DNA from 3 places in the Variovorax sp. YR750 genome. Region 1 is predicted to be linked to each of the others. Evidence: predicted binding sites of a transcription regulator. Region 1 holds the regulator's gene; each other region holds the start of a gene.

Region 1 (10,407 bases):
AGACGGCGGTGGTCTACGCGAGCATCTTCGCGGCCTTCCTGCCGCGCGAGGTGCCGCTGGTGCTGGCGCTGGCCGTGCCGGCAGTCATCTTCTGCATCGAGACGGGCTGGTATTCGATCGTCGCGCTGGCGCTGTCCTCTGCGGCGCCGCGCTCGGCCTACCTGCGCTACAAGGTCTGGATCGACCGCGCGGCAGGCGGCGTGATGGGCCTGCTGGGCCTTCGGCTCGTGTGGTCGGCCGTGCGCGGCGGCCACTGAGCGGCGTCGAGGCTCAGAGCAGGCTCTCCGGCGTCAGCGGCGCCAGGATCTCGAGCATGGTCCGGTCCCAGAAGCCGGAGTCGGGCTCCTCGGTCAGCACGGTGAGCTTGCCGGCGTCGTCGCTGACCCATTCGATGCGCGACTCGTTGCTGCTCTCGGCGAAGCGCAGCCTGTAGGCGCCCTGCTGCTTGAGCACGTCGATGAGCTTGAGCGCCTGCTGCGCCATCTCGGGGCTGCGGATGAAGAGGCCGATCTCGGTGTTGTGCGTTTCTGAGCGCGGGTCGAAATTCATCGAGCCGACGAAAAGAATGCGCCGGTCGATCACCGCCGACTTGGCGTGCAGCCTGCCCACCGAGGTGCCGAAGAGCCCCAGCCGCACGCTGCGCCGGGTGCGGTTGGTGCTCAGCTCGTAGAGGTCGGCGCCCAGCTTGAGCATGTCGGGGCGGTAGCGGCGGTAGGCGGTGTGCACCAGCGGCTCGTCGGTGGCGGCCAGCGAGTTGGTGACCACGCTGATCTTCACGTTGCGGCCGCGGATCTCGCGCATCACCTCCAGCCCCGAGGGGCCCGGGATCAGGTAGGGCGAGACGATGGTCACGTCCGAGCGGGCGCGGCGCATCTGCTCGACCACGTTGTAGCGCACGCTGTCCACGTCGAGCAGCGGCACGCCGCCGTAGGAAGCGGTCTTGCCGATCACGCGCTCGGGCGAATCGGCGTATGCCTCGGCGGTGGTCCAGATCAGGCCGAGCTTGCCGGCGTCCAGGTCTTCCGCCATCGGGCTGTAGCCGAGCAGGTCGTTGGGCGCGGGCCTCGGAGGCGGCGGCGTGGTGTCGGGGCCGGTGGCGAGCTCGAAGCGTTGCTGCAGCTCCTCGCGCGACAGGCCGGTGCTCGCCACCGACTGGATCGGCCGCACGTAGACGCTGTTCCAGTACTGGTCGAAGAGACTGCCCAGGCGCGGGATGAGCGCGCCTGTGACGAAGGTATCGAGGTCGATGAAGTTCTCGCCCGCGGTGCGCCTGAAGTACTGGTTGCCGATGTTGCGCCCGCCCGCCACCGCCATCGCGCCGTCGGCGATGAACAGCTTGTTGTGCATGCGCCGGTTGACGCGGCTGAAGTCGAAGAGCGAGGCGGTGAAGCGCTTCAGCAGGCTGCCGCGCCCGGCCGGGAACGGGTTGAACAGCCGCAGCTCCACATTGGGCGTGGCGGCGAGGCCCAGCAGCAGCTCGTCTTCGCCGGAGGTGTAGAGGTCGTCCATCAGCAGCCGCACGCGCACGCCGCGCAGGGCGGCGTCGCGCAGGGTGCGCAGCAGGTAGCGGCCGGTCTCGTCGTTCTCGATCTGGTAGTACTGCACGTCGAGCGTGCGCTGCGCGCGGCGGGCCAGCTGGATGCGGGTGTCGAAGGCGAAATCGCCGCCGGGCATCAGGCGGAAGCCGCTCAGGTCGGGGTCGGGCTGGGAAGCCAGCGCGATCTTGCCGAGGGCGGTGTCGGCCGAGACGGTCATGGCCCTGGTGGGCGTGCGCGGCGCCTCGTCGGGCAGCGTGGCGCAGCCTGCGAACAGCAGCACCGCCACCATGGCGAAGACCCAATGCCCACAGCGCGACATCAGGCCCCGGCTCATCGGCGGTGTCTTTCTACAGGGCTTTGCGCAGGTTGGCGGGAGCGATGCGAAGCGCCTCGCGGTACTTGGCGACGGTGCGGCGCGCGCACTCGATGCCCTGTTCCTTCAGCATCTCGGAGATCTGGCTGTCCGACAGCGGCTTCTTCACGCTCTCGGAGCCGACGAACTGCTTGATGAGCGCGCGCACCGCGGTGCTCGACGCATTGCCGCCGGTCTCGGTGCCCAGCGCCGAGCCGAAGAAGTACTTGAGCTCGACCGTGCCGAAGGGCGTGGCCATGTACTTGGCGGTGGTCACGCGCGAGATGGTCGACTCGTGCAGGCCCAGCTCGTCGGCGATCTCGCGCAGCACCAGCGGGCGCATGGCCAGCTCGCCGTGCACGAAGTAGCTCTTCTGCCGCTCGACGATGGCGTTGCTCACGCGCAGGATGGTGTCGAAGCGCTGCTGGATGTTCTTGATGAACCAGCGCGCCTCCTGCAGCCGCTGCGACAGCGCCTGGCTGCCCTCGCCCTTGTGCGACTTGAGCGCGCCGGCGTAGATGTCGTGCACGCGCAGGCGCGGCATCACCTCGGGGTTGAGCATGACGCGGAACTTCACGTTCGTGCCGCGCCCGGTCTTGGTGACGATCACGTCGGGAATGATGATGTTGCGCTCGACGTCGACGAAGCTGCGGCCCGGCTTGGGCTCCAGCCGCGCGATGATCTGCAGCGCCGAGCGCACCAGGTCCTCGTTGCTGCGGGTGAGCGTGGCCAGGCGCTTGAAGTCGCGGCGCGCGAGCAGCTCCATCGGCTGCTTGCAGATGGCGATGGCGGTCTTGCGGACCTGCTCCTCTTCCTCGGTCTCGTCCTCGCTGGCCATGGCGCGCAGCTGGATGCTCAGGCATTCGCCGAGGTCGCGCGCGCCGACGCCGGCGGGCTCCAGGCTCTGCAGCAGGCCGAGCGCCACCTGGAAGTGGTGCACCAGGTCGTCGAACTGGTCGTTGTCGTCGCCGGCCAGGCCCGAGGCCAGGGCGGGCAGCGAGTCTTCGAGGTAGCCGTCGTCGTTGAGCGATTCGATCAGGAAGCGCAGCGCGGCGCTGTCGTTCTCGTCGAGGCGCAGGCTCAGCGCCTGGCGATGCAGGAAGGACTGCAGCGACTCCTGGCTGCGCGCGAGCTCGGTGGCGTCGGCGCGCTCGTCGTCGCCCAGGTTGTTCTGGCGCGCGGGCGCGTCGCTGCCCCATTCGCTGTCGTCGGGCGCCATGTCGACGGTGCCGTCGCCTTCCCAGTCGGGCTCGCGCTCGGAGATGTCGGCGGCGGGGCCGTCGGTGTCGGCCGTACTGGTGACGGTTTCGGTGGAAGCAGTGGAGGCGCTGCTGGCGGCCGGCGAAGCGAAGTCGCCCTCGCCGTCCCCGCCTTCACCACCATCACCGCCTTCATCGCGCGGAACCGGGGCATCGGCCGTGTCGAGCCCGAATTCCTCGCGCGCCGCTTCTTCCGCGGTGCGCTCGAGGAACGGGTTCTCGTCGAGCATCTGCTCCACCTCCTGGCTCAGTTCGAGCGTGGAGAGTTGAAGCAGCCTGATCGACTGCTGCAGCTGTGGCGTCAGCGCCAGATGCTGCGAAACGCGAAGGGACAGCCCTTGCTTCATGGTGGAAACCGCCCCCGCGCCTTACATGCGGAAGTGCTCGCCCAGGTACACCCTGCGTACCTCGGCGTTGTCGACGATCTCCGAAGGCGTGCCTTGTGCCAGCACATGCCCGTCGCTGATGATGAAGGCGTGATCGCAGATGCCCAGCGTCTCGCGCACGTTGTGATCGGTGATGAGCACGCCGATGCCGCGCTCCTTCAGGAAGCTGATGATCCGCTGGATCTCGATCACCGCAATCGGGTCGATGCCGGCGAAGGGCTCGTCCAGCAGGATGAAGCGCGGCTGCGTGGCCAGCGCGCGCGCGATCTCGACGCGGCGGCGCTCGCCGCCCGACAGCGCGAGCGCGGGCGAATCGCGCAGGTGGTCGACGCGCAGGTCGGCCAGCAGCTCGGACAGGCGCTCCTCGATGTGCGGCTTCGACAGCGGGGCCATCTTGCCGTTCGCGTCGGGCTCCATCTGCAACTCGAGCACGGCGCGCACGTTCTCCTCGACCGTGAGCTTGCGGAAGATCGAGGCTTCCTGCGGCAGGTAGCTCAGGCCCATGCGGGCGCGGCGGTGGATCGGCATGTGGGCGATGGGCTCGCCGTCGATGGTGATGTCGCCGGCATCGGCGCGCACCAGACCCACGATCATGTAGAACGACGTGGTCTTGCCGGCGCCGTTGGGGCCGAGCAGCCCGACGACTTCGCCCTTCTGTACGTCGAGCGAGACGTCCTTCACGACCGTGCGGCTGCCGTAGCTCTTCTTCAGGCCGCGCGCGACCAGGCGGCTGCCCGGGGCGCCGTTGACGTCCTGCGTTCCTGCGGATTCGATCACTTGCGGGTATCTCCCTGGTCACTGCCGAGCGTGGTGCTCTGGCGCAGGCCCTTGCCGGGTGCCGGGGTGGGCGCCGGCGGCGGCGCCTTCGCGCCGGCGGCCGGGGCCGAGGCGCCGGCCGCAGGGGCTGTGGCGGCCTTGGGGGTCAGGATGGTCCTGACGCGCCCGCCCGGGGCCGAGGCGTTGACGGCGGTATTCGGCGGCACGGTGGAACCGTTGACGGTGTAGGTGTCGTTGCTCTGGTCGTAGACGATCAGCGCGCCCTGGCTCTCGTCGTTCGGCGTGGCGCCCAGCAGCCGGCGCATGGTGGCGTTGCGGATGAACTTGACGTTGTCGGCGCGGCTGTCGTACTCGATCACTTCCGACTCGCCCTCGATCCACTCGTCGGGCGCGTTGCGCTTCTGCTTGTAGTAGGCCCGCTTGCCGGGTGCCGCCGTGACCACGCCGTACTGGTAGCCCTCGGCGTCCTGGCGCACGTCCAGCCGCGCGCCGCGGATGATGATCGTGCCCTTTGTCACCAAAACGTTGCCGGTGAACACGCTGGTCTGCTTCAGGTCGTCGTAGCGCATCGCGTCCGACTCGATGTTCATCGGCTTGGAGCGGTCGGCGGTCTCGGCCAGGGCACCCGAGGCGAAGCCGGCCAGCAACAGCGCGCCGGCAGCCAGCCGGCTGACGCGACGAAGGAAGGGGGTGGTGGGGTAAGAGTGCAATGTCATAGAGGCACGAAACTTGCTCGGCATTGTATGCGTCTGAGTGCTTCTGCCCCGCACGCACAGATGAAAAAGCCCGCCTAGGCGGGCTTGACTTTCGCTCTGGTTTGCTACCAGAAACAGCGTGAATCCAAGGGCTCAGCCCTTCTTTGCTTCGCCGATCAAATAGTTCACGACCTGAAGCACTTTGGTCATGTTGCCGGCGGTCTCGCCGTCCACGTACCAGCGGCCTGCCACGGCCATCGCAGGCACGCCGGCCACCTTGTAGGCGTCGGTCAGCTGCGAGGCGCGCTTGGCCTTGCTGGCCACGCCGAAGGAGGTGAAGGTTTCCTTGAACTTGGCGGCATCCAGGCCGTTGGCGGTGGCCCAGGCAATGATGTTGGCGTCGCCGTTCACGTTCTGGCGCTGGGCGTGGATCGCGTTGAACACCTTCGGCTGGTATTCGTCGACCTTGCCCATGGCTTCGAGCGTGTAGTACAGGCGCTGCTTGGCCTCGACGTCGTTGCCCACGAAGGGAACGGGGATGCGGCGGAAGGCGACTTCCTTCGGCACCGTCTTGATCCAGGCTTCCAGCGACGGCTCGAAGTCGTTGCAGTGCGGGCAGTTGTACGAGAAGAACTCGACCACCTCGATCTTGCCGGCGGGCGCGTCGACCGGCACCCGCTTGTCGAGCACCAGGTACTCGGAGCCGGCCTTGGGCACGCGCGCCTGGGCGTGTGCCGGGTTGGCGGCCAGGGACAGCAGTCCGAGCGAAGTGGCGGCCAGCGAAAAGTCACGACGTTTCATTGAAAGAGCTCTCCAGTTATTACGGCAGACTGAGCCGGCGCGCGGCGGGGAGTTCCCCCGCATCCGGCGCGCCCGAGGCTGTGGATGGTGGCGGCAAACGCCGCGCAGCGAAGCTTAGGGGCTATTCGTGTCGGTTGCCGGCCGGATGGCGTCCGGTCAGCGCTGCACGCGGACCAGCGCCGAATCCATCCCGCCGCCGTCGAGCCGCTCCTTCAGGCGGTCGGCGTCGTCCTTCTTGTTGAAGGGGCCGGCACGCACGCGGTAGACGGTGCGGCCCGCCTGCTCGCGCTCGGTGACCTTGGCTTCGACGCCCATCAGCGACAGCTTGGCCCGCTGCGCCTCGGCGTCCTCGGTGGTGCGGAAGGCGCCGGCCTGCACGAAGTACATGAACGGATCGGGGCCGGAGCTGCTGCCGGCGTTGCTGCCGCTGCTCGGCGCGGCCGACGCGGTGGTCGTGCTGCCGGAGCCGGAAACGCTGCCCGAGCGGGCGCGGGCCAGGTCGCCCAGCGGATCGTTCGACGGCGGCAGGGCGTTGGCCTCGGCCGGCACCGGCGCGGGGCGCGGCTTGGGCGCCACCACCACGGGCACCGGCGGCGCGGTGTTGGGCGAAGCGGTGGCCGGAGCCGCGGCGGTGTTGCCGGTGGCCGGCTCGCCGGTGATGGGGTTGACCGGGCCGGCCGGAGCGGCCGGGGCCGCCGGCTTGGGAGCGCCTGCCTTGCCGGCCAGCGGCGCGTTCGGGTCCCAGTCGCGGTTCTTGCGGGCTTCGGCCTCGTCCTGCTCGGCGCCGCCGCGCTGCGTCTTGGTCACGAACGGGATCGGCACCTTGGTCACGTAGACCGCGATGCCCAGCGCGACGCCCAGGCCGAGCACCAGCCCGATGATCAGGCCGATGACGATGTTGCCGCGTTGACTTCTTGTCTTCTTCATGGTGAGGGAGTTCACATCTTGCTCGGCGCACTGACGCCGAGAATCGCGAGGCCATTGTGCAGCACCTGCGCGGTCGCGGCGACCAGCGCCAGGCGGGCCAGTTTCACCTTTTCGTCGTCGACCAGGATGCGCTCGGCGTCGTAGTAGCTGTGGTAGCTGGCGGCCAGCTCGCGCAGGTAGAAGGTGACATCGTGCGGGGCGAAGTCCTTCGAGGCGGCGGTCAGCATGGCCGGGTACTTGGCCAGCAGCAGCATCAGCGCCTGGGCGACCGGGCTCTCCAGCGGCGACAGGTCGACGTCCTTGAGCGCGGCGGCGTCGCCGCCCCAGCCGGCCAGCACCGAGCAGATGCGCGCGTGGGCGTACTGCACGTAGTAGACCGGGTTGTCGTTGTTCTTCGTCACCGCGAGGTCGACGTCGAAGGTGTACTCGGTATCGGGCTTGCGGCTCAGCAGGAAGAAGCGCACCGCATCGGTGCTGGTCCACTCGATCAGGTCGCGCAGCGTGACGTAGCTGCCGGCGCGCTTGCTGATCTTGACCTCCTCGCCGCCCTTCATCACGCGCACCATGGTGTGCAGCACGTAGTCGGGGTAGCCCTCGGGGATGCCCTCGCCGGCGGCCTGCAGGCCGGCGCGCACGCGGGCGATGGTGCCGTGGTGGTCGGTGCCCTGGATGTTGATGACCTTGTGGAAGCCGCGCTCCCACTTGGCGATGTGATACGCGACGTCGGGCACGAAGTACGTGTACGTGCCGTCCTGCTTCTTCATCACGCGGTCCTTGTCGTCGCCGTAGTCGGTCGACTTCAGCCACAGTGCGCCGTCCTGCTCGTAGGTCTTGCCGGCGGCCACGAGCTTGCGCACCGCATCCTCGACGCGGCCGCTGGTGTAGAGGCTGGACTCCAGGTAGTACTGGTCGAAACGCACGCGGAAGGCCTGCAGGTCCAGGTCCTGCTCGCGGCGCAGGTAGGCCACGGCGAACTCGCGGATGGCGTCGATGTCCTCGATGTCGCCGCTGGCGGTGACTTCGCGGTCTTCCGACTTGACGGTCTTCTTCGCCTTGAAGTCGGCCGCGATGTCGGCGATGTAGTCGCCGTTGTATGCAGGCGCCTTCTCGCCGCTGGGCCATTCGGCGTCCCCGGGCTTGAAGCCGCGCGCGCGCAGTTGCGTGCTGTTGGCCAGCGTCTGGATCTGCACGCCGGCGTCGTTGTAGTAGTACTCGCGCCAGACGCTCTCGCCCTGCGAGGCGCGCAGGTTGCAGATGGCGTCGCCGAGCGCGGCCTGGCGGCCGTGGCCCACATGCAGCGGACCGGTCGGGTTGGCCGAGACGAACTCGACCAGCACCTTCTCGCCGGTGGCCGGCTGTTGGCCGAAAGTATTCCCGGCCGACAGCACCTCGCGCACGATCTGCTGCTTGGCGGCAGTCTTCAGGCGGATGTTGAGGAAGCCGGGCCCGGCGATCTCGATGGCGTCGACCCACTGGGCGAACGCGGGGGTGGCGAGCAGCGCGGCGCTCAGTTCCTCGCCCAGTTCGCGGGGCTTGCGCCCCAGCGGCTTGGCGAGCTGCATCGCTGCCGTGCAGGCGAAATCGCCGTGCGCGGCCATCTTGGGCGACTCGAACGCGGCCTTGGAGCCGGCGCCGGGCGAGAGGGATTCGAGCGTGTTCGCGAGCGCCGCGAGCAGCTCCTGTTTGACCAATAGCATCCGGAAATTTTACCGGGGGCAAACCCGGGCGCTGTTGACGATGGTCATCCGATCGTTGCCTTGGCCCGTTACGATGGTCGGCCCCGAGGCGGGGAACCTGTCACAACTCAACCTAGCGAGGACATATCACCATGAAGAAGCTCCTTTCCCTGGTCGCACTGGGCATCTGCCTTTCCTTCGGCGCAGCCCAGGCTCAAGACAAGGCTCCCGCACCCGCTGCAGCCCCCGCCGCTGCCGCCCCTGCCGCAGCAGCCCCCGCCGCCGGCGCAAGCTGCGAAGCCAAGGCCGTGGACAAGAACGGCAAGGCCCTGGCCGGCGCCGCCAAGGCCAGCTCCATCAAGAAGTGCGAGAAGGAAACCAAGGCCGCGGCCGCTCCCGCCTGCGCCGCCAAGGCCGTGGACAAGAACGGCAAGCCGCTGGCCGGCGCCGCCAAGAACAGCTTCATCAAGAAGTGCGAGAAGGACGCCAAGGCCTGAAGCCATGGCGCGTCGGTGCATCGAAGCACCGGCCTTCGAGAAGAACGAGGCCCGCAGCGTGCGGGTCTTTTCTTTTGGCGTGACCGTGCCGCCGTGCGCTACTTCAGCGCGCCGAGCAGGTTGTTGAAGTCGTCGGTCCAGGGCCGTTGCCCGGGCTGCACTTCGATGGGAATGGCTGCCTGCCCCATCGGATCACGCTTCAGCACCCGCGGATCGCGCGCGACCAGCACCCAGTCGGTGCGGCGCAGCCATTCGGCCTGCTCCGCCTCGTCGTGCACCAGCACCGCATGCAGTCCCCGCGCCTGCGCCACCCTGGCGATCACGGGCGAGAGCGCCAGGAAGCGGTTGGTGACATGAAAGGCGATCACCCCGTCGGGCTTCATGTGCCGCAGGTAGGCGTCCATCGCCTCGGCCGTGAGCAGGTGGACCGGCACCGAGTCTCCTGAAAACGCATCCACCGCGAGCACGTCGAAGCCCTGCACCGGCTCGCGCTCCAGCGCCAGCCGGGCATCGCCGAGCACGCGCTCGATGCGCGCGGCGCTGTCGCGCAGGAAGCTGAATTCCTTGTCCGCCAGCTCGAACACCTGCGGATTGATCTCGTAGAAGCGGTAGACGTCGCCGCTGCGGCCGTAAGTCGCGAGCGTGCCGGCACCCAGCCCGATCAGCCCCACGCGGCGCGGCCCCGCCGGCGCGGCGGCGATCGCGCGGCCGATGCCCGAAGTCTCGCCGTAGTAGGTGGTGGGCTCGCGCCGGCGCGCCGGGTCCAGAAACTGCGCTCCGTGCTTGACCGATCCGTGCGCCAGCTGGCGCACGCTGTCGGAGGGCGGGTCGCGCATCGTGTCGTATGCCAGCAGCGCGCCATAGAAATTGCGCTGCAGGCTCCGCGCGCCCGCCCGGTCGCTGTCGATCTGCAGCAACAGGAAAAGCATGCAGCAGGCAGCCAGCACCACGCAGCTCAGCCGCAGCCACATCCGCCGGCGCAGCACGGCCGCGGCCGCCAGCGCCGTCAGCATCAGGCCGAGCCCCAGTTCGTAGTACGCCGCCAGCACGTGCGGCGCGACCAGCCCGACCATCACCCCGCCCAGCGCCCCGCCCAACGACAGCATCAGGTAGAAGCGCGTGAGGTAGCGCGCCCCCGGCCTCAGCCTCGCGGTTTCGCCGTGCAGGAACATGCACAGCACGAAAAGCCCCGACACGTAGAGCGGCAGCGCGACGTAGACATCGGCGCCGATGCTGTGCTGCAGCCCGAAGGCGCACAGCAGCAGCATCACGGCCGCCAGCGGCAGGAACACGCCACGGCGGTACCAGCGGTCGCTCTCGAAGCACAGCACGAAGGTCAGCAGGTACAGCGACAGCGGCAGCACCCACAGGAAAGGCACCGCGGCGACGTTCTGGGTGATGTGGTTCGTCACGGCCAGCAGCAGCCACGAAGCCAGCGCGGGCAGCGCGAGCCACAGCAGGTAGTCGGCGGGCCGCGGCGGCTGGTCCGGCGCGGCGGC
Region 2 (10,407 bases), on a different contig from region 1:
CGCTACGCCAACCCCCTTGCAGGGGGCAACACCTGCGGCCCGGCAAAGCCGGTTCCGCGGTGTTCGCCGGAAGGCGATCATGGCTCGATGCGCCTGGACGCCGCGTCGATCTGTCAGGCCGCGACCTTCTCCACGTGCGCCTGGCGCGTGTAGAGGAAGTCGATCACCGCCTTGCGCGCATGCACGTAGACCGGGTCTTCCGCCAGCTCGACGCGGTTGCGCGGGCGCGGGATATCCACCGCGAGCACTTCGCCGATGGTGGCGGCCGGGCCGTTGGTGAGCATCACGATGCGATCGCTCAGCAGCACGGCCTCGTCCACGTCGTGAGTGACCATGACGACGGTGCTGTGCGTCTTCTGCACGATGGCGAGCAGCTCGTCCTGCAGCTTGGCGCGGGTGAGGGCGTCGAGCGCGCCGAAGGGCTCGTCCAGCAGCAGCACCTTGGGCTCCATCGAAAGCGCCCGTGCGATGCCCACGCGCTGCTTCATGCCGCCGGAGATTTCGCCGGGGCGCTTCTGCGCGGCGGGCGTGAGGCCCACCAGCGCCAGTGCCGCGTCGGTGCGTGCACGAAGCTGGGCCTTGCTCTCGCTGGCCGCGAACACGCGCTCGACCGCGAGGTACACGTTCTCGAAGCAGGTCAGCCAGGGCAGCAGCGAGTGGTTCTGGAACACCACCGCGCGCTCGGGGCCGGGGCCCTTGATCTCTTTGTTGGCGCACAGCAGCGAACCCTGCGTGGGCGTGGTGAGCCCGGCGATCAGGTTCAGCAGCGTCGACTTGCCGCAGCCCGAGTGGCCGATGAGCGTGATGAACTCGCCCTTGGCCACGTTCAGGTTCACGTCGCGCAGCGCGACGAAGCGGCCCTTGGGCGTCTTGAAAGCCTGCTCGACGCCGTGGATCTCGATGTACTTGCTGTCGTCGGTCATGACTTCACCTCTTCGAACGTGAACGCCGTTGCCAGCTTGATGAGCGCGAACTCCAGCACCAACCCCACGATGCCGATCACGAAGATCGCGATGATGATGTTGGCGACGTTGAGGTTGTTCCACTCGTCCCACACCCAGAAGCCGATGCCGACGCCGCCGGTGAGCATCTCGGCCGCCACGATCACCAGCCAGGCGGTGCCCACGGCCAGCCGCACGCCGGTCAGCATGTAGGGCAGCACGGCGGGGAAGAGGATCTTGGTGAGGATCTTCCATTCGCTGAGGTTCAGCACCTTGGCCACGTTCATGTAGTCGGTGGGCACGCGCTGCACGCCCACGGCGGTGTTGATGACCATCGGCCAGATCGAGCAGATGAAGATGGTCCAGATGGCCGCCGGGTTGGCGCCCTTGAACACCAGCAGGCCGATGGGCAGCCAGGCCAGCGGCGACACCGGGCGCAGCAGGCTGATCAGCGGGTTGAACATGCGCGAGAGGAACTCGAAGCGCCCGATGGCGAAGCCGGCCGGAATGCCGACCAGCGCCGCCAGGCCGAAGCCCATCGCCACGCGCTGCAGCGAGGAGAGCACGTTCCAGCCCACGCCCTGGTCGTTGGGGCCCTTGCTGTAGAACGGGTCGCTGAACACCGTCACCGCCTGCTGCCAGGTGGCCGCGGGCGTGGGGAAGCCGGTGGTGCTCTTCATGGCCACCACCTCCCAGATCAAGAGCAGCAGGCCAAAGCCCGCGAGCGGCGGCAGCACGCGCATCCAGAAGGCGCGCAGATCGAGCGGTGCGCGGGTGCGCGGCTCGGGTGCGGGGGCCGGCACCGGCTGCGGAGCCGCCACCTTGGAGGCGGCCGGCTTGGGCGGGGCGGAGGGCGCCGACTGGGCGGCGGCCACATCGAGCGGCGAGTGGAAGACTGCGCTGACCATGGTGTTCTCCCTATGCATGGAGCTTGAAGGAATCGGCGTACTTCTTCGGGTCCTTGCCGTCCCAGACGGAGCCGTCGAAGAGCTTGCTGCTGCGCATCGTTTCCTTGGGCACCGGCGTCTGCGTGGCGGCGGCGGCCTGCTTGTAGATGTCGATGCGGTTGATCTCGGTGGCCACCTTCAGGTAGTCGGGGTGCTCCTTCAGCAGGCCCCAGCGCTTGTGCTGCGTGAGGAACCACATGCCGTCCGAGAGGTACGGGAAGGTCACGGCGCCGCCGTTGTAGAACTTCATGTGGTTGGGGTCGTCCCAGCTCTTGCCCAGGCCGTTGGTGTAGCGGCCCAGGATGCGCTGGTTGATGGCGTCCACGCTGGTGTTGACGTAGCTCTTGTCGGCGATGGTCTCGGCCATCTTGTTCTTGTTCTGCAGGCCGGTGTCGATCCACTTGCCGGCCTCGAGGATCGCGGCGGTCACTGCGCGTGCCGTGTTGGGATATTTCTTCGCGAACTCGCCGGTGGTGCCGAGCACCTTCTCGGGGTGGTCCTTCCAGATGTCCTGCGTGGTGATGGCGGTGATGCCGATGCCGTCCATGATGGCGCGCTGGCCCCAGGGCTCGCCCACGCAGTAGCCGTCCATGTTGCCCACGCGCATGTTGGCCACCATCTGCGGAGGCGGCACGGTGATGTTCTTCACGTCCTTGAACGGGTCGATGCCGGCCGATGCGAGCCAGTAGTAGAGCCACATGGCGTGCGTGCCGGTGGGGAAGGTCTGCGCGAAGGTGTATTCGCGCTTCTCGCTGGCGATGAGCTTGGCGAGCGATGCGGCATCGACCGCGCCCTTGTCGGCGAGCTTCTTCGACAGCGTGATGGCCTGGCCGTTGTTGTTGAGGGTCATGAGCACGGCCATGTCCTTCTTCGGGCCGCTCAGGCCCAGGTGCATGCCGTAGACCAGGCCGTAGAGGACGTGGGCGAAATCCAGCTCGCCGTTGGCCAGCTTGTCGCGCACGCCGGCCCAGCTGGCTTCCTTGCTGGGCACGATCTTCACGCCGTACTTCTTGTCGATGCCAAGCACCGATGCCATCACCACGCTGGCGCAGTCGGTCAGCGGGATGAAGCCGATCTTCACTTCTTCCTTCTCGGGCTTGTCGGAGCCCTGGGCCCAGACGGCCGCGCGCAGGGCGGGGTCGATGCCGGCGGCGCCGATGGCCGCGGCTTGCAGTACGCGGCGTCGGCTGAGGCGGGTTTTGAGCAGGTCGGTCATGGGGCGGGGCTCCGGTTGAAGACAAACAAAACAAACAGGGCGAGACAAAAACGAAAAGGCGTCCGCACCGCGCAGGGGCTGCTCGAAAACGAGCCCTTGCGGGATGGGGACGCCTTTGTCCGGTTCGGTGGGAAGCACCCGCCGTTGGGTGCCGCCTGCCTGGAGACCCATCGAGGGCCTACGAACTTATTGCTTGCAAGCGGTGTGCCAGCTTCGAGATTCGCCGGCTGCTATCAAGAAAGTAGCTGGATATCGCACGAAGTCGCAGGGCGTCGCGGGTGAAGGGGCGGCCGGGGTGGCGCAGGGCGGTGGCACGGTTGTTGTGCAGTGCACCAAGTTGAACGCCGGAGCCGCTCGCTTCAACGCGGCGGTGCGCGGTCGAGCATGGGCAGGTAGTCGGCCATCGCGAGCATCGACTCGGCCACGTCGACCAGCCGCCGCTTCTGGTTCATGGCGGTCTGGCGCAGCATCTTGTGGGCGTCTTCCTCGCTGAGGCGGCGATGCGCCATCAGCAGGCCCTTGGCGCGTTCGACGATCTTGCGTTCGTTGAGCGAGGCGCGCACGGTCTCGAGCTCGTCGCTCATGGCCTGCAGGCGCCGCGACTGCTCCCGGACCATGTCGAGCACCGAGCGCTCCAGGTGGCGGCCGAACTGGGCCGGCGCGGCGGCCTGGGCATCGGCGTCGTCGAAGAAGAGGGCGCCGGCCTGGGGCGCCAGCGAGTCCAGCAGCTGCCGGTACTCGCGAAGCTCGCTGCGGGCCTGCGCGGTCTTGTGCTCGCACAGCGCGCGCAGGTCGCCGGCCAGGCGTTCCTCCACGATCTTCATGGCATCGATGCGGCGGGTGCAGCAGTCGAACCAGGCCTGGCTCAGCGGCACGTCGGCCGGTGCGGACACTGCGCCTCGCCGGCGGATGCGCTCCAGCTCGGCCACTTCGGTGTCGGGCTGGCTGTCGCGCCAGAGCGCGAGCACCTCTTCGCCCGAGAAATCGGTGAACACCTGGAAGCAGCGCTCCTGCGACTCGATCAGGTGCAGCCACTGCAGGCGCTGCGCCTCGTCGCTGCGGCCCAGAGCGAGCGCGGCGGAGCCGAATGCGCGCTCCTGGCCGGCGAACTCCTTGCCCTGCATGAAGTTGAACATTGCGACCAGCAGGCGCGAGATCTCGGGGTCGGTGGCGCCGTCGGCCGCCTCGAACACCACCGAGAGCAGGCCGGCGACGAGCTTGGCGAAGGCGGCGGTGGACTGGGCCGGCTTGAGTTCGAGCGCGTCGATGCGCCGGCGCAGGGCGGGCAGGGCGTCCAGGCCCGGCAGCACCCAGGCGATGCGGCTGAACAGGCGCGCGTTGTTGCCGGCGTCGGAGCCGCGGTGGTAGTTGTCGGCCTCGAGCTGGTCGAAGCAGGCGCGGACCTCCTGCTCGAGCACGACGCATTCGGCGATCTGCGGGCCGCGCTGCTCGGCGAAGCGGACGCCGCGCGAGGTGAGGAACATGTTCGACATGCCGCGCTCGCGCTGCAGCGCGTGGACCAGCCGGCCGATCAGGCCCACCAGCTCGCTGGTGCGCGCGAGCCGGTCCAGCTCGTCGATTTCGCAGCGACGGGCGGCGATGAGGAAACTCAGTCCGGATTTCATGGTGGGGCGCAGGCTCTGCACCGTCACTGCAACATCCGTGCCTCGCGAGGCACCAATCGCCGCCGCTTGCCCCTTCGCGGGCGCCGGGCGGGGGCCCGCGCCTACACTCGGCGCCATGCTCTTGTTGGGAATCGAATCATCCTGCGACGAGACCGGCGTGGCGCTGGTCGAGTCGCAAGGCAGCGCGCTGCCGGTGCTGTGCTCGCACGCGCTGCACAGCCAGATCGCCATGCACCAGGCCTACGGCGGCGTGGTGCCCGAACTGGCCAGCCGCGACCACATCCGCCGTGTGCTGCCGCTGACCGAGACGGTCATGGCCGAAGCCGGCCGCTCGCTGGACGAGATCGACGTGGTGGCCTACACGCGCGGGCCGGGGCTCGCGGGTGCACTGCTGGTGGGGGCCGGCGTGGCCTGTGCGCTGGGCGTGGCGCTGGGCAAGCCGGTGCTGGGTGTGCATCACCTCGAAGGGCACCTGCTGTCGCCGTTCCTGAGCGCCGATCCGCCGGAGTTTCCGTTCGTCGCGCTGCTGGTGTCGGGCGGCCACACGCAGCTGATGCGCGTGGACGGAGTGGGCCGCTACGAACTGCTCGGCGAGACCATCGACGACGCGGCCGGCGAGGCCTTCGACAAGAGCGCCAAGCTGATGGGGCTGCCGTACCCCGGCGGGCCGTGGCTCGCGAAGCTGGCGGAGGGCGGCGATGCCGCGGCCTTCAAGCTGCCGCGCCCGCTGCTGCACAGCGGCGATCTCGACTTTTCTTTCGCCGGTCTGAAGACGGCGGTGCTCACCCAGGCCAAGAAGCTGGGCGACGAACTCGAGGCTCGCAAGGCGGACCTGGCGGCGTCCACGCAGGCGGCCATCGTCGAGGTGCTGCTGAAGAAATCGCTTGCCGCGCTCGACCAGACCGGCCTCAAGCGGCTGGTGGTGGCCGGTGGGGTGGGGGCCAACAGGAGCCTGCGCGAGCAGCTGAATGCGGCCTGCGCCAAGCGCAAGGTGCGGGTGCACTACCCCGAGCTGCACCTGTGCACCGACAACGGCGCCATGATCGCCATGGCCGCCGCGATGCGGCTGCAGTCGGGGCTGTCGCAGGCGAGCGAGCGCTATGCCTTCGACGTCAGGCCGCGATGGCCCATGGCGTCGCTGTCCGAGCCCGAGGCGGCGTTACCTGAGACTGCGTAATCGTTTGCTTCGGCGACCTGCCGGCGGCCGGCAGCGGCAGCACGTCCAGCACATTGCGCCATAGCTGGCGCCATTGCGGCCAGTCGTGGCCGCCTTCGGTCGTGAAGACGCGCCCCGGCGGCAGGGCGTCGGCCAGCAGCTTGTGGTTGCTGGCGAAGCGGTCCTCGAGCCCGAACCCGAGATACAGCGGCGGAAGGTTCTTCGACGGCTTGGCTTCCAGGTATTGCTGGAAGAAGGGCCAGAGCTTGCGGTCGGGCTCTTCGTCGGGCTGCGGCCCGGTGGGAGCCTGCCAGGCGCGTAGGCCGCCGGCCTTCTTGATCTCCGCGCCGAGCACCCGGCGTCCGAGGTAGGGCGCGAGCGCCACGATGCCGTCGACCGAGCCCGGCCGCGCCAGTTCGTGGATCAGCGCGCCGAAGCCGCCGATGGAAATGCCCACGAGCCAGATCGACTTGTAGCCCTTGGCGCGCTGCGGCTCGATGACCTCGGTGTGCAGGCGGTCGCTCAGGGTCTGTTCGTAGTAGTAGGAAACGTCCGCGTCGACCAGCAGGGCGTCGGCCGCCAGATGGCGCTCGCGCACCGCGTCGATGAAGCCCTCGCGCTCGAACTCGTCGGGCTTCAGGTACGCCCCGGGCAGGAACACCAGGAGCGTGTCGGATTGTTCGTTGGGATTGGCGGGCTGAAGATGCGTTTTCATGGTGCCTTTTGGGGGCACCCGAACCGCACCGTAGCTAGTTCAGTGCGTTTACAAGACGCCCACGAAGAAGAAAGTTCTAAGAAAACGTCACATCATGTGACGTTATCCAGCGCTATTGTGAATAAGGTGCTCGTTTAAAGTCAAAAAGCGGGCCTTACTAACATTTTCCTCTTGTGGGCATAGGCCGAATTAGTTGATTTGCAACTGCATGGCCTGGCTCACCGGCACCAGCTTGCCGAGCTTCAGCGTGAGCACGCCGTTCTCGAGCTTCGCTTCGCTGGCGGCCACGTCGATGTCCTGCGGCAGTTCGTAGGCGGCCTTGAACTGGCGCTTGGCTTCTGCCTTGCTTTCGATGCGCAGGACGGCGCCTTCGATGCTGATCGCGAGGTCTTCGCGCGCGAAGCCCGGAACGTCGAGCGAGAGGGTCCAGCTCTTGTCGTCCTGCTCCACCAGGGGCGAGCGGCGGGCGCCTGCGAAGGCTTCGTTCACGAAGCGTTCGAACGAGCGGTCATACGCGCGGGGAGCGAAGCGGGCGGTGCGAAGGGTAGGGGCGAAAAACATGATGAAGAACTCCTGAATCAACACAATGGGGACAAGGAATGTGTGTCCCTTACACTGCGCGGCCGTTCAATCGTGAGTGCCGCTTGAGACCTCATCTAGGCGCAGCGGCACGCGTTTCAAGACAATGAGTCCCCCCTTTAATTTGCGTCGCGAGGCCTTGAAATTCGCGGCGCTGGCGCTATGCGCGAGGCCCTTCGCAGCGCTTGCGCAGACGCCTCCCGCGCCCATTCGCCTGGCTCTCATCGAAAGCATGAGCGGGCCCTTCGCCAACACCGGAGAGGCGGTGTTTCGCAACCTGCTGTGGGCGGTGGAGCGCGTGAATGCGCGCGGCGGGGTCAAGCTGTCCGGTGTTCCCGGAGGTGCGCGCCCGTTGCAGCTCGACCGCTACGACAGCAAGGGACAGAACGAGGAAGCGCTTTCCGCGCTGCGCGCCGCGCTGGACGACGGCGCACGCATCGTGCTGCAGGGCAATTCGTCGGCCACGGCTGCTGCGCTGATCGACGCCATCGACAAGAACAATGAGCGTGATCCTTCGCGGCGCGCGATCTTCCTGAACTACGCGGCGGTCGATCCCTCGCTCACGAACGAGCGCTGCAGCTTCTGGCACTTCCGCTTCGACGCGCACGCCGACATGCGCATGGCCGCGCTGATGGACGTGGTGAAGGACGACGCAACGCTCAAGCGCGTCTACCTGATCGGGCAGGACTACAGCTTCGGCCAGGCCGTGCTGCGCGAGGCGCGCCGGCAGCTCGGCGCGCAGCGGCCCGACGTGGAGATCGTCGGCGACGAGCTGCACCCCATGGGCAAGGTGAAGGACTTCGCGCCCTATGCAACGAAGATCATCGCCAGCGGCGCGCAGGCGGTGGTCACGGGCAACTGGGGCAACGACCTCACGCTGCTGGTGAAGGCAGCGCGCGAAGCGGGCTTCAACGGCAGCTTCTACACCTTCTACGGCAATGCACTGGGCGCGCCGGCGGCCATCGGCGACGCGGGCATCGGGCGTGTGGTCGCGGTGGCCGACTGGCTGCCCAACGTGCAGACGGCACAGTCCGAGGCCTTCTATCGCGCCTTCCGGGCGCGCTTTCCGAAGCCATCCGACGACTACGTGCACATGCGGCTGCAGCTGATGATCGAGGCGCTCGTGCAGGCCGTCGAGCGCGCCGGCAGCGTCGAGGCGGTGCCGGTGGCGCGCGCGCTGGAGCAGGCCGACGTGAGCCTGTACGGCCAGCGCGGGCGCATGCGCGCGGCGGACCACCAGTTCCAGCAGCAGCTCGTGGTCGGCGTGATGGACCGGCAGGGCAGGCCGGGCGTGCAGTTCGACGTGGAAGGCTCCGGCTACGGCTTCCGCGTGGTCAAGACGATCGCCCCCGAACGCGCCGAGCTGCCGACCTCGTGCAAGATGAAGAAACCTTGACCTGAAGTTGACGAAGAACAGGAACACCGGACATGCGTGAAGCCATCCACAACCTCGAAGCATCGAAGATCCGCGAAGTCGCCAATGCCGGCATGGGCCGCGACGACGTGCTGGCCTTCTGGTTCGGCGAGAGCGACGAAGTCACCCCCGAGGTGGTCCGCCAGGCGGCCATCGAATCGCTGCAGCGCGGCGAGACCTTCTACGCCCACAACCTCGGCCTGCCCGAGCTGCGCGAAGCCATCGCGCGCTATTCGAGCGCGCTGCATCCGACGATCGATGCGGCGCGCATCGCCGTCACCTCGGGCGGCGTGAGCGCGTTGATGCTCGCCGTGCAGGCGCTGGTCGACGCGGGCGACGACGTGGTCGCCGTCACGCCCGTGTGGCCCAACCTGACGGCGCAGCCCGCCATCATGGGCGCGCACGTGCGCACGCTGCCGCTGGTGCCGGTGAATGGCCAGTGGACGCTCGACCTGCCGGCGCTGCGCGCGGCGGTCACGTCGAAGACGAAGCTGCTGATCGTCAACGCGCCGAACAATCCCACGGGCTGGACCATGACCCGCGAGGAGCAGCAGGCCGTGCTCGATCACTGCCGCCAGACCGGCACCTGGATCCTGGCCGACGAGGTGTACGAGCGGCTCTACTTCGAGCCCACGCCCAACGCCTGCGCGCCGAGCTTCCTCGACATCTCGAAGCCCGATGACCGCCTGGTGGTCACGCACAGCTTCTCCAAGAGCTTCCTGATGACCGGCTGGCGCCTGGGCTGGCTGGTGCTGCCGCCCTCGATGGTGGACGGCATCGGCAAGCTGATCGAGTTCAACACCTCGTGCGCCAGCGTGTTCACGCAACGCGCCGCCATCGCCGCCATCGAGCACACGGCCGAGATCACGCCGCGCGTGGTGGCGCACCTCAAGCAGTGCCGCGACACGCTGGTGCCGCTGCTGGCTGCGTTGCCGGGCGTGCAGGTGGCGCCGGCCAAGGGCGGCATGTACGCCTTCTTCCGTCTGGAAGGCTTCGGCGATTCGCTCGAGGTGGCCAAGCGGCTGGTGGCCGAGGCGGGCCTGGGGCTCGCGCCGGGCAATGCCTTCGCGCCCGAGGCGCAGGGCTGGCTGCGCTGGTGCTTCGCCTCGAAGGACCCGCAGCGGCTGGTGAAGGGCGTGGAGCGGCTGCGCGACTGGCTGGCGCGGCAGAAGTAGCACGCCGGCTGCAATTTCGTTCAATACGCGGCGCGCAGGGGCCGCGAAGCTCGGGTTTTCTTTTCGGAAAGGCCCGGGATGTCGTCGCAACGGTTGAAAGGCATGGCGCTTTGCGCGCTGGCAATGGTCACGGTCGGGAGCACGGTGGTGGCCAGCAAGGTCATCGCGGCGGGGCTGCCGCCTTTCACCGCGACCGCGCTGCGCTTCGCGCTGGCGCTGCCTGTGTTCCTCGTGCTGCTGCGGCTGACCCGAACGCCATGGCCGAGGCCCGATCGGCGCGACCTGGCGCTGCTGGTGTGCCAGGCCGGGCTGGGAAGCGTGGGCTACACGGTGCTGCTGATCCTGGGCGTGCGCTGGGCGCCGGCCGCCAGCGCGGGCGTGGTGGCGGGCACCTTGCCGGCGGTGGCCGCGCTGGTGGCGGTGATCGCGCTGCGCGAGCGGCCGGGGCGGTTTCTGGTGGGCAGCATCGTGCTGGCGACGGCGGGGGTGCTGGCGATCAGCTGGCCTGGGGCGGGGGCGGTTTCGGCAGGGGACTCGAAATCCCCTGCGGCGCTGATCGGCAACCTGCTGGTGCTGGGCGCCGTGGTCTGCGAGGCGATGTTCATCCTGCTCAACAAGCGGCTGCGGGTGCCGGTGAGT
Region 3 (10,407 bases), on a different contig from region 1:
GCCCGAGTAGCCGCTCACGGAGGGCAGCGAGATGGGGAAGTCGGCCGGCAGGATGCCCGCGTCGACCAGCGGGCGCACCATGGCGATGGCGCCGGTGGCGTAGCAGCCGGGGTTGCCGACGCGCTCGGCCTTGGCCACGGCCTGCCAGTGGCCTTCGGTGAGTTCGGGGAAGCCGAACACCCAGCCGGGGGCGATACGGTGCGCCGTGGAGGCGTCGATGATCTTGGGTTTGTTGCCGGGCAGCTGGTCGATCAGCGCGACCGATTCGCGCGCCGCGTCGTCGTGCAGGCACAGCACCACCAGGTCGACGCCGGCCATCAGCTCGCGCTTGGCGTTGGCGTCCTTTCGCAGCTCGGGCGCGATGCTCACGAGTTCGATCTGCGGCATCGCCTGCAGACGTTCGCGAATCTGAAGGCCGGTGGTGCCGGCTTCGCCGTCGATGAAAACCTTGGCCATGATGGAAGTGCCCCAGGGTAACTAGTAGGAAGTACGTATTGCCCGCAACCCCACTTACAGCATTGGTGCGGCGCACCATGATACAGTCCGCGGTTGTTCGCCGCCCCCAGCCGTCAGGCTGCCGTCGCCCGCGAACAACAGAGCATAGACCCTCTCAGCCCGATCTCCCGATTTCTCAACTTCCTCCTTCCGAGAGACATCCCTCATGAAGATTCACGAGTACCAAGGCAAGGAAATCCTTGCCAAGTTCGGCGTGCCGGTGCCGCGCGGCATCCCGGCCTATACGGTCCAGGAGGCGGTTGAAGCCGCCCAGAAGCTTGGGGGCCCGGTCTGGGTCGTCAAGGCCCAGATCCACGCGGGTGGCCGCGGCAAGGGCGGTGGCGTCAAGGTCGCCAAGTCCATCGAGGACGTCAAGAAGCTCGCCGGCGAGATCCTCGGCATGCAGCTCAAGACGCACCAGACCGGCCCCGAAGGCCAGAAGGTCCGCCGCCTGTACATCGAGGACGGCGCCGACATCCAGAAGGAATACTACGTTTCGGCCGTGACCGACCGCGCCACCCAGAAGGTGGCCTTCATCGCTTCCAGCGAAGGCGGCATGGACATCGAGGAAGTGGCCCACTCCTCGCCCGAGAAGATCATCACCGTGTTCGCCGACCCGGCCCAGGGCCTGACCGACGAACAGGCCAAGCAGATCGCCGACGGCATCGGCATCCCGGCCGACTCCACCGCGCAAGCCGTGGACATCTTCAAGAAGCTCTACACCTGCTACATGGAGACGGACGCCTCGCTGGTCGAGATCAACCCGCTCAACCGTGACAGCAAGGGCAACATCATCGCCCTGGACGCCAAGTTCAACTTCGACAGCAACGCGCTGTTCCGCCACCCCGAGATCGTCGCCCTGCGCGACCTCGACGAGGAAGACGCGGCCGAAGTGGAGGCCTCGAAGTTCGACCTCGCCTACATCTCGCTGGACGGCAACATCGGCTGCCTGGTGAACGGTGCCGGCCTGGCCATGGCCACCATGGACACCATCAAGCTGTTCGGCGGCGAGCCGGCCAACTTCCTGGACGTGGGCGGCGGCGCCACCCCCGAGAAGGTCACCGAGGCCTTCAAGATCATGCTGAAGAACAAGAACGTCGAGGCCATCCTCGTCAACATCTTCGGCGGCATCATGAAGTGCGACACCATCGCCACCGGCGTGATCGCGGCCTGCAAGGCCGTGAACCTGCAAGTGCCGCTGGTCGTGCGCATGAAGGGCACCAACGAAGTCGAAGGCAAGAAGCTGCTGGCCGAATCGGGCCTGCCGATCATCAGCGCCGACACCATGGCGGAAGCGGCCCAGAAGGTCGTGGCAGCAGTCAAGAAGGCCTAAGGAACAAGTCATGTCGATCTACATCAACAAAGACACCAAAGTCATCACGCAGGGCATCACCGGCAAGACCGGCCAGTTCCACACCGAGAAGTGCCAGGAATACGCGAACGGCAAGAACGCCTTCGTGGCCGGCGTGAACCCGAAGAAGGCCGGCGAGTCGATCTTCAACATCCCGATCTTCGGCTCCGTCAAGGAAGCCGCCACGCAGACCGGCGCGACCGTGTCGGTGATCTACGTGCCGCCGGCAGGCGCCGCGGCCGCCATCTGGGAAGCCGTCGAGGCCGACCTGGACCTGGCGATCTGCATCACCGAAGGCATCCCGGTCCGCGACATGCTCGAAGTGCGCAACAAGATGAAGGCCAAGGAAGCGGCCGGCGGCAAGAAGACGCTGCTGCTGGGCCCGAACTGCCCCGGCCTGATCACGCCCGACGAAATCAAGATCGGCATCATGCCCGGCCACATCCACCGCAAGGGCCGCATCGGCGTGGTCTCGCGCTCGGGCACGCTGACGTACGAAGCCGTGGCTCAACTGACGGAAATCGGCCTGGGCCAGTCGTCGGCAGTCGGCATCGGCGGCGACCCGATCAACGGCCTGAAGCACATCGACGTGATGAAGGCATTCAACGACGATCCGGACACCGACGCCGTCATCATGATCGGCGAAATCGGCGGCCCGGACGAGGCTGACGCAGCCCGCTGGTGCAAGGACAACATGAAGAAGCCGGTCGTCGGCTTCATCGCTGGTGTCACCGCTCCTCCCGGCAAGCGCATGGGCCACGCCGGCGCGCTGATCTCGGGCGGCGCCGACACGGCCGAGGCCAAGCTGGCCATCATGGAAGAATGCGGCTTCACCGTGACGCGCAACTTCTCGGAGCTCGCCAAGCTGCTGAAGGCAAAGCTCTAAGCGACAAGAAAAAGACGGTAGCGGTTCGCCGCGAAGCCGACCACGCAGAAACAAAAAAGCGCCCGCACTGGATTGCGGGCGCTTTTTTCAATAAAACACAGTGGGATCAGAGACATGGAATTTCTTCAAAGCACAGATTTCTGGATAGGTCTGCTCAAGATCATCTGGATCAACATCATCCTGTCGGGGGACAACGCGGTGGTGATCGCCATGGCGGCGCGCTCGCTGCCGCCCGCGCAACAGAAAAAGGCCGTGCTTTTCGGCTCGGGCGCGGCCGTGGTGCTGCGGATCGTGCTGACGGTGGTGGCGGCCAAGCTGCTCGCCCTGCCTTACCTGCAGATCATCGGCGGCCTGCTGCTGCTGTGGATCGGCCTTCAGCTGCTCGGCGAGGAAGACGAGGGCGACGGTGAATCCAAGGAGTACGGCAGCATGATGGTGGCCGTGCGCACCATCCTGCTGGCCGACCTGGTGATGAGCCTGGACAACGTGATTGCCGTTGCGGCCGCCGCACAAGGCAGCATGGTCCTGCTGATTCTCGGCCTGGCGATAAGTATTCCCTTGGTGATTTTCGGCAGCACGCTCATGATCAAGCTCATGGAACGTTTCCCGATCATCGTGATGCTGGGCGCCGCGCTGATCGGCTGGGTCGGCGGCGAAACCATCGTGCAGGACACCGTACTGCGCGAAACGCTGGTGGCCAACCCCTGGTTGCACTACGCGGCTGCCGCCGCCGGTGCCCTGTTCGTCGTGGCCGCCGGCCGCCTGATGCAGCGGCGCGCGCAAGCCGCTGCGCACTGAGCAGTTCGAGAGAGATCGGCGCTGACAGACCATGGCGAGTGTCGGCGTCTCCCTTTTCTCCACCCGCCCTCCGCTGACCTGGGAATTCGCCTTCCTGACCGACGTCGGTCGGACGCGCTCCCATAACGAAGACGCCGTTCACGTGGATCCAGCCCTCGGGCTGGCCCTGCTGGCCGACGGCATGGGCGGCTACAAGGGCGGCGAGGTGGCGAGCGCCATGGCCGTCTCGCTGCTGCACGCGAGCTTCGGCCGCTGGTTCGCCCAGGCAGGCATGCAGGCGCCGTCCCGCGTGGTCCGGCGGGCGCTGCAGGCGGCCACGGACGAGGCCAACAGCTCGATCCTGCAGGCCGGCACGACCAATCCCGAGCTCCAGGGCATGGGAACGACCCTGGTGCTGGCGGCTTTCCGGCCGCAGCGCGTGGTGGTCGGCCACATCGGCGACTCGCGCTGCTACCGCGTGCGCAACAACAAGCTGGAGCTCCTCACCCGCGACCACTCGCTGCGCCAGCAGCAGCTCGACGCCGGCGCCATCACCGCCGAGGAAGCCCTGAATTCGCCCACCCGCAACCTCGTGACGCGCGCCGTCGGCGTGGAGGCCCAAGTCTTGCTGGAAATGCACGAACACAGCGCAAGACCGGGCGATCTCTATATGCTTTGCTCCGACGGGCTCAGCGAGATGGTTTCGGATGAGCAGCTTTTCACGCTTCTAGGACACGATGTCGGGCTTCAGAAAAAAGCATCACTTTTGGTTGCAATTGCCAATGACAATGGCGGACGGGACAACATCTCCGTTGTCCTGGCCAGCGCGAGCGTTGCGGAAACGCCCCGCACGGGCAGGTAACAGGCTCCGGGGGCGGCTTTCCGGCGTGCCTGCCGTCTTTCAAGCTTTGGATTCGGGGAGTCGGCAATGCCGAAGATGATCATTTCGGTCGATGGCGTTGTCATCGGGCAAGTGGCGCTCGCCAAGGAACGCACGACGCTGGGACGCCGTGCCTACAACGACATCGTGATCGACAATCTGGCGGTCAGCGGCGAGCACGCCGTGCTGCACATGAGCGGTGGCGAAGTCGAAATTGAAGATCTCAACAGCACCAACGGCACCTACGTCAATGCGCTCGCCATCCAGCGGCAGGCGCTCAAGGACAACGATGTCATCGAGGTGGGGGGCTGCCGAATCCACTTCCGCGCGCGCAGCAACCTTGACCCGGCCATCGGCGCCGGTTCGGTTCGCGCCACCTCGGGCGAATACACGTCGGGCGCCATGCCGCTGTCGTCGGCACCCACCGAATCGGGCGCGCTGGTCGAGCTCGGCATCCCGGTGCTGCGTGTGCTGTCCGGCGCCAACGAGGGGCAGGACGTCGGACTGCAGAAGGTCGTCACCACCATCGGCAAGCCGGGCGTGGCTGTGGCGGTGGTCACGCGCCGGCGCCAGGGCTACGTGGCGGCGGGCGTCGAAGGCAGCGTCACGCTCAACGGGCTGCAGCTGGGCACCGAGGCCGTCGCGCTGCAGGAGCGCGACGTGCTCGAGCTGGGCGGCGCCACGCGCATGCAGTTCGTGCGCATCTGAGCCGCCTTTTCCCTTGGCTTGCCGCGGTCACGCCCGCACGGACCCGGCGCCGTGAGAGAAGAGCTGCGGCGGCACTGGCCGCGCATCGCGATCACCCTGCTGCCGGTGCTTCTGGCGCTGGCGCACGCCACCGGCGCCTGGCGGCTCACCGCCCTCGAACGCCTTGACCAGCTGATCTACGACGTCCGCCTGCGCGCCACCATGCCGGGCACGCCCGACGCGCGCGTGGTGATCGTCGATGTCGACGACGCCAGCCTGGCGCGCCAGGGCCAGTGGCCCTGGCCGCGCGACAAGATCGCCCGCCTGACCACCGAGCTGATGACACGCCAGCAGGCGGCCGTGCTCGGCTTCGACGTCATGTTCCTCGAGCCGGACCGCAGTTCGGGCTTGGAAAGGCTGAGGCAGATCGCGAGCGGCCCGCTGAACGGCGTGCAGGGCCTGGCCGCCGAGGTCGAGCGGCTCGCCCCTTCCCTCGATCACGACGCCACGCTCGCCGCGGCGCTGGGCGGCCAACGCGTGGCGCTGGGCTACTACTTCACGCGAACCGGGACGCCGAGCGCCAAGGGGCAGCTGCCCGCGGCGCCGCTGCTGACGGAAGGCGCTTTCCCGCCGGGTGGTACCTACGCCACGGGGTGGAACGGCTTCGGCGCCAGCCTGCCGGAGCTCGCGAAGGCCGCGCCGGTGGCGGGCTTCCTGAACACGCTCGTCGGCGCGAATGCCGATGGCGTCATCCGCAGTGTGCCGCTCATTGCCCGCTACGACGGCGACAAGGCGCAGCCGGGGTACTACGAGTCGCTGGGGCTCGCGGTCTATCGACTGGCGAATGGCTCCCCGCCCGTGCAGCCGGCCTTCGCGTCGGGCGCGGGCGCCATGCCGCAGCTCGAGTCGCTGCGGGTGGGGCGGCTTCGCATTCCGGTCGACGGCACGGGCAGCATGCAGGTGCCATTTCGCGGCCCCGGCGGCTCGGATGGCGGATCGTTCCGCTATGTGCCCGCCTCCGATGTGCTCGAGGGGCGGCTCGGCCCCGGCGAGCTCAAGGGCAGGATCGTGCTCGTGGGCGCCACGGCACCAGGCTTGCAGGATCTGCGTGCCACGCCGGTCGAGGCGGCGTTCCCCGGCGTGGAGGTGCACGCCAACATCGTCTCCGCGCTGCTCGACCAGCGTCTGCTCAGCGTGCCCGACTACGCGCCCGGCTACGAAGTGCTGCTGGTCGTCGTCGCGGGGCTCCTGCTGGCCTTCGGGCTCTCGCTGCTGTCGGCGCCGCGCGCCGTGCTGCTGGCCGCGGGCGTGATCGTCGCGCTGATCGGCCTCAACGCCTGGCTGTACGTGGGCTTCAGCCTCGTGATGCCGCTGGCTTCCGCGCTGGCCATGACGGCGCTTGCCTTCGCACTCAACATGAGCTGGGGCTACTTCGTCGAATCGCGTGCGCGGCGCGGGCTGGTGCGGCTCTTCGGCACCTATGTGCCGCCCCAGCTCGTCAACGAGATGATGGCGCACCCCGACCGCTACAGCATGCGCGCCGAGAGCAAGCCGATGACCGTGATGTTCTGCGACATGCGCGACTTCACCCGCCTGTCGGAGCAGATGGCGCCGGCCGAGCTGCAGGCCTTTCTCAACACCGTCTTCAGCCGGCTCACCAACGTCATCAGCGCGCACCGCGGCACCGTCGACAAGTACATGGGCGACTGCGTCATGGCCTTCTGGGGCGCGCCCATCGACACGCCCGACCACGCCACGCTCGCCGTGCGCGCCGCGCTCGACATGGCCGATGCCGTGCGCGACATAAACCGTATCCATCGCGCCAGCGGCCGGCCCGAGATCAGCGTGGGCATCGGCATCAACAGCGGCGTGATGAGCGTGGGCGACATGGGATCGGCGGCACGCCGCAGCTACACCGTGGTCGGCGACGCGGTCAACCTCGCGTCCCGCCTCGAGGGGCTGAGCGGACACTACGGCGTGGAAGTGGTCGCCAGCGGCGCGACGCGCGAACTCGCGCACGACTTCATCTGGCAGGAACTCGACAGCGTGCGCGTCAAGGGAAAGGCACAAGCCGTTGCCGTTTTTACGCCCCTTGCCGCGCGCACGCCCGAAGCGATGGAGCAGGCTCAGCAACTGCTCGAACGCTGGAGCGAAGTGCTCGCCGCGTACCGCCGCCAGGACTGGGCCATGGGCCGAAACTTGCTCGCGCCCCTGCTCGCCGCGGATGCGAAAAAAGTCCTTTACCAGCTCTACGCCCAGCGTTTAGCCTCGATGGCGTTGCGACCGCAAGACCCGAACTGGGATGGCGCGACCCGGTTCGAGACCAAATGACGACAGACACATACAAAGGGGTCTTTCACAATGCAGGTTCGTGTGCTGGGTTGCTCGGGCGCCATCGCCAAAGACTGCCGCACCACCTCGTTTCTGGTCGACACGGATCTGCTCGTCGATGCGGGCACAGGTGTCGGAGACCTCACGCTCGATGAAATGGTCTGCATCGACGACGTGGTGCTCACGCACAGCCATCTCGATCACATCGCCGCACTCCCCCTGATGCTCGACGCTATAGGCGGCCGCCGCACGCAGCCGCTGCGCGTACACGCGCTGAGCGCCACCATCGATGCGCTGCGCACGCACGTCTTCAACAACGTCATCTGGCCGGATTTCGAGAGCATTCCCAGCCTCGAGGCGCCGTTCGTGAGCTTCCACGACATCGCGGTCGGACAACGGCTGCAGCTGGGCAGCCGCGAGCCCAAGGTGGTCGAAGTGCTGCCCGCGTTCCACACCGTGCCGGCCTGCGGATTCGCCGTGCGGAGCGCCGAGGGTGGCGCCCACTGGGTGTTCAGCGGGGACACCGAGCGAAATGCGCCCTTCTGGGAGCGGGTGAACGAACTCGACGTGGCGATGCTGGTGATCGAAACGGCATTCAGCAGCCGCGAGCAGGCGCTGGCCGAGCGCAGCCTGCACCTGTCGCCCGCCGTGCTGGCCCAGGAGCTAGCGCACATCGGGCCGGACAAGCACTACCCGATCTACATCACGCACACCAAGCCAGCCGAAACCGACGAGATCATGAGCCAGATCGAGGGGCTGGTGGAGGAGCAGGTGGCGGGGCTGGCGCAGCGGGACATCCGCTGGCTGAAAGCGGATGGCATCCTGACCTTCTGACAGCCGGTGACGCATTGGCATGACAAATTTGTCACCGTGTGTAGCGTATTCAGGCGGATTCTGTCACATCGTGTAACGCCAAAGTGGGTAGAGGTGACGTGTTCGGTCGGTGGGAGGCCTTGGGGACGGGTGGCACAGATGCTGCGGAAGGTACTTCGCTCCGGGCAGGTTCCCGGGCGTAACAACCAACCTACCTGGAGTTAGTTAATGAACCGTCGTTCCATCGCACGTTCCGTGCAAAAGGGTTTCACCCTTATCGAATTGATGATCGTTGTGGCGATCGTCGGTATCTTGGCCGCAGTTGCACTGCCTGCATACCAAGACTACACCGTTCGCGCAAGAATCACTGAAGGCTTGAATTTGGCTGAAAGCGCCAAGCAAGCAGTTGCTACTGATGGAGCTACTTCCGCAAATGATCTTGCTACTACCGTAGCTACTTGGAATGCGCAAAACGGTGGGACCAATGGCACTGGTATCAACAGCAAATATGTCTCGTCTGTTCAAATGGCAGCTTCGGGTGAAATCACCGTCACCTTCATTCCCGCCGCTGTCGGCCTGAAAACCGGTGAAACCACGCTTGTTCTCGCTCCTTATGTTCGTGCTGCTGGTGGTACCGCGTCGACGCTTGCTGCAGCACAGACTGCTGGGACCAGTGGTGTGGTTGACTGGGGTTGCGCCTCTGTTACCCAAACGACGGCAACTAATGCTGGCATGACGGGTATCACGGCCGGCACCCTGCTCGCCAAGTACGCTCCCTCTGCCTGCCGTTAATTAGTTTTCACAAGCAACTCTTAGGACCGCCATCGAGCGGTCCTTTTCATTTGAGGACCAAAATGAAAACAATTGCCTTGGGAGCGGGCAAAAGTCGCATTATTGGGTTCACCTTGATTGAGTTGATGATTGTGATTGCTGTTGTTGGCATCTTGGCTGCTGTTGCCTTGCCGATGTATCGTGATTACATAATCCGGGCGCGCGTTATTGAAGGTCTTAATCTGGTTCAGGGCGCAAAGGCAGTGCTAGCGACCGATGTTGCAACGCCTTCGCAGTTGTCATCAATGGTTGTAGAGTGGAATGCCCGAAACCAGGGCGTCGGTAACGCATCCAAATTTGTGTCCAGCGTCCAAATGTCGGAGTCGGGCGAAATTGCTGTTACGTACAACGCTTCCGCTGTAGGCCTTGAGCCAAACGCGAACATCTTGCGATTGAACCCTTTCGTGCGCTTTGGCGGGAGCGCTAGTCAACTTGCGGCAGCGCTCGCTGCCGGTGCAACTGGGTCGCTGGATTGGGCATGTGCTTCCAATCAACAGGCATTCGCAGCTAGCCGTGGCCTCGCGGCAACCCCCGGGACTTTGAGTGCGGAGTACGCACCACCTATTTGCCGATAGTGTTGACCTTGCTTCTAAATGAGTTGCCTTGAGCTTCCCTAGATGCTGAGTTGCAGTAGGCTATTCCCACCGAGATGGGAGGTTGGGGGCCTTTAGCCTAACGCCGAAAAAGACCTTCGGACGTTGTAGTGGCTCAGGAAGGCAGGTAGCTAGGCGATGCGCTTGAGGCTGCCGGTTCAGTCGCAGTCATCGGTTCACTCTAGCAAGCCAGTCTGGATGGAGTGCTAGGCCTTGCCATTGGTTTAGGGCTGATACGAAAATTTGCTCGGTGCTCGGTGCTCGGTGCTCGGTGCTCGGTGCTCGGTGCTCGGTGCTCGGTGCTCGGTGCTCGGTGCTCGGTGCTCGGTGCTCGGTGCTCGGTGCTCGGTGCGGCGTGGTGGGTCGACAGGAAGGTCACGGCCGAGTTCTTCCGCTCAATGGCGGGCATTTGCACGAAGCCGGCTTGAGCGAACTCCAACACGTGCCATGTGTATGAGCACGTCAATCGCTCGTGGCGCAATCGCCCGTCACTCCGCGATGCGCTCGAGCTTCTTGGTATGAATCGCCCCGGGTTTTCTAGACACCTCTGAGCCTCAAACCTGAGGCCCAATAGGAGGTGCCATGAGTAAGCAGAGATATCCCGAAGAATTCAAGGCCGAAGCAGTCAAGCAGATCACCGAGCGCGGCCACAAGGTGGCCGATGTGTCGGCCCGGCTGGGCGTGAGTCAGCACAGTCTTTATCAATGGATCAAGGCCCAGCGCGTGCCCGCCGGTGATCGGCAGGCGCAGGTGTCGCAGACAG

What was found. Region 1 encodes sigma-54, which starts transcription at its own class of promoters, with help from an activator protein. Its sites were predicted from a motif close to TGGCANGNAANCTGCTTT; they were not measured.
Region 2: BMY35_RS24215 (nitrate regulatory protein) is a predicted target of sigma-54. The motif match lies at 4,755-4,772, and genes of this name have one in related genera.
Region 3: BMY35_RS05265 (pilin) is a predicted target of sigma-54. The motif match lies at 8,372-8,389, and genes of this name have one in related genera.

What each region holds. Positions count from the first base shown of each region.
Region 1 is NZ_FOBJ01000011.1:140,191-150,597, reverse strand. Features, by position in the region: gene BMY35_RS22520 (LysE family translocator) at 1-257, shown strand, start outside; gene BMY35_RS22515 (phospholipase D family protein) at 271-1,872, opposite strand; gene rpoN (RNA polymerase factor sigma-54) at 1,886-3,496, opposite strand; gene lptB (LPS export ABC transporter ATP-binding protein) at 3,518-4,312, opposite strand; gene lptA (lipopolysaccharide transport periplasmic protein LptA) at 4,309-5,028, opposite strand; gene BMY35_RS22495 (thiol:disulfide interchange protein DsbA/DsbL) at 5,161-5,808, opposite strand; gene BMY35_RS22490 (SPOR domain-containing protein) at 5,965-6,735, opposite strand; gene argS (arginine--tRNA ligase) at 6,747-8,432, opposite strand; gene BMY35_RS22480 (hypothetical protein) at 8,564-8,908, shown strand; gene BMY35_RS22475 (spermidine synthase) at 9,007-10,407, opposite strand, start outside.
Region 2 is NZ_FOBJ01000012.1:206,481-216,887, forward strand. Features, by position in the region: gene BMY35_RS24200 (ABC transporter ATP-binding protein) at 114-923, opposite strand; gene ntrB (nitrate ABC transporter permease) at 920-1,849, opposite strand; gene BMY35_RS24210 (CmpA/NrtA family ABC transporter substrate-binding protein) at 1,860-3,104, opposite strand; gene BMY35_RS24215 (nitrate regulatory protein) at 3,464-4,729, opposite strand; gene tsaD (tRNA (adenosine(37)-N6)-threonylcarbamoyltransferase complex transferase subunit TsaD) at 4,845-5,906, shown strand; gene BMY35_RS24225 (alpha/beta hydrolase-fold protein) at 5,842-6,600, opposite strand; gene BMY35_RS24230 (Hsp20/alpha crystallin family protein) at 6,790-7,161, opposite strand; gene BMY35_RS24235 (branched-chain amino acid ABC transporter substrate-binding protein) at 7,286-8,575, shown strand; gene BMY35_RS24240 (pyridoxal phosphate-dependent aminotransferase) at 8,608-9,768, shown strand; gene BMY35_RS24245 (DMT family transporter) at 9,847-10,407, shown strand, end outside.
Region 3 is NZ_FOBJ01000002.1:358,374-368,780, forward strand. Features, by position in the region: gene argC (N-acetyl-gamma-glutamyl-phosphate reductase) at 1-456, opposite strand, end outside; gene sucC (ADP-forming succinate--CoA ligase subunit beta) at 662-1,828, shown strand; gene sucD (succinate--CoA ligase subunit alpha) at 1,839-2,732, shown strand; gene BMY35_RS05240 (TerC family protein) at 2,847-3,530, shown strand; gene BMY35_RS05245 (Stp1/IreP family PP2C-type Ser/Thr phosphatase) at 3,562-4,371, shown strand; gene BMY35_RS05250 (FHA domain-containing protein) at 4,438-5,097, shown strand; gene BMY35_RS05255 (CHASE2 domain-containing protein) at 5,149-7,407, shown strand; gene BMY35_RS05260 (3',5'-cyclic-nucleotide phosphodiesterase) at 7,438-8,241, shown strand; gene BMY35_RS05265 (pilin) at 8,449-9,012, shown strand; gene BMY35_RS05270 (pilin) at 9,075-9,626, shown strand; partial or broken gene BMY35_RS05280 (IS3 family transposase) at 10,227-10,407, shown strand, end outside.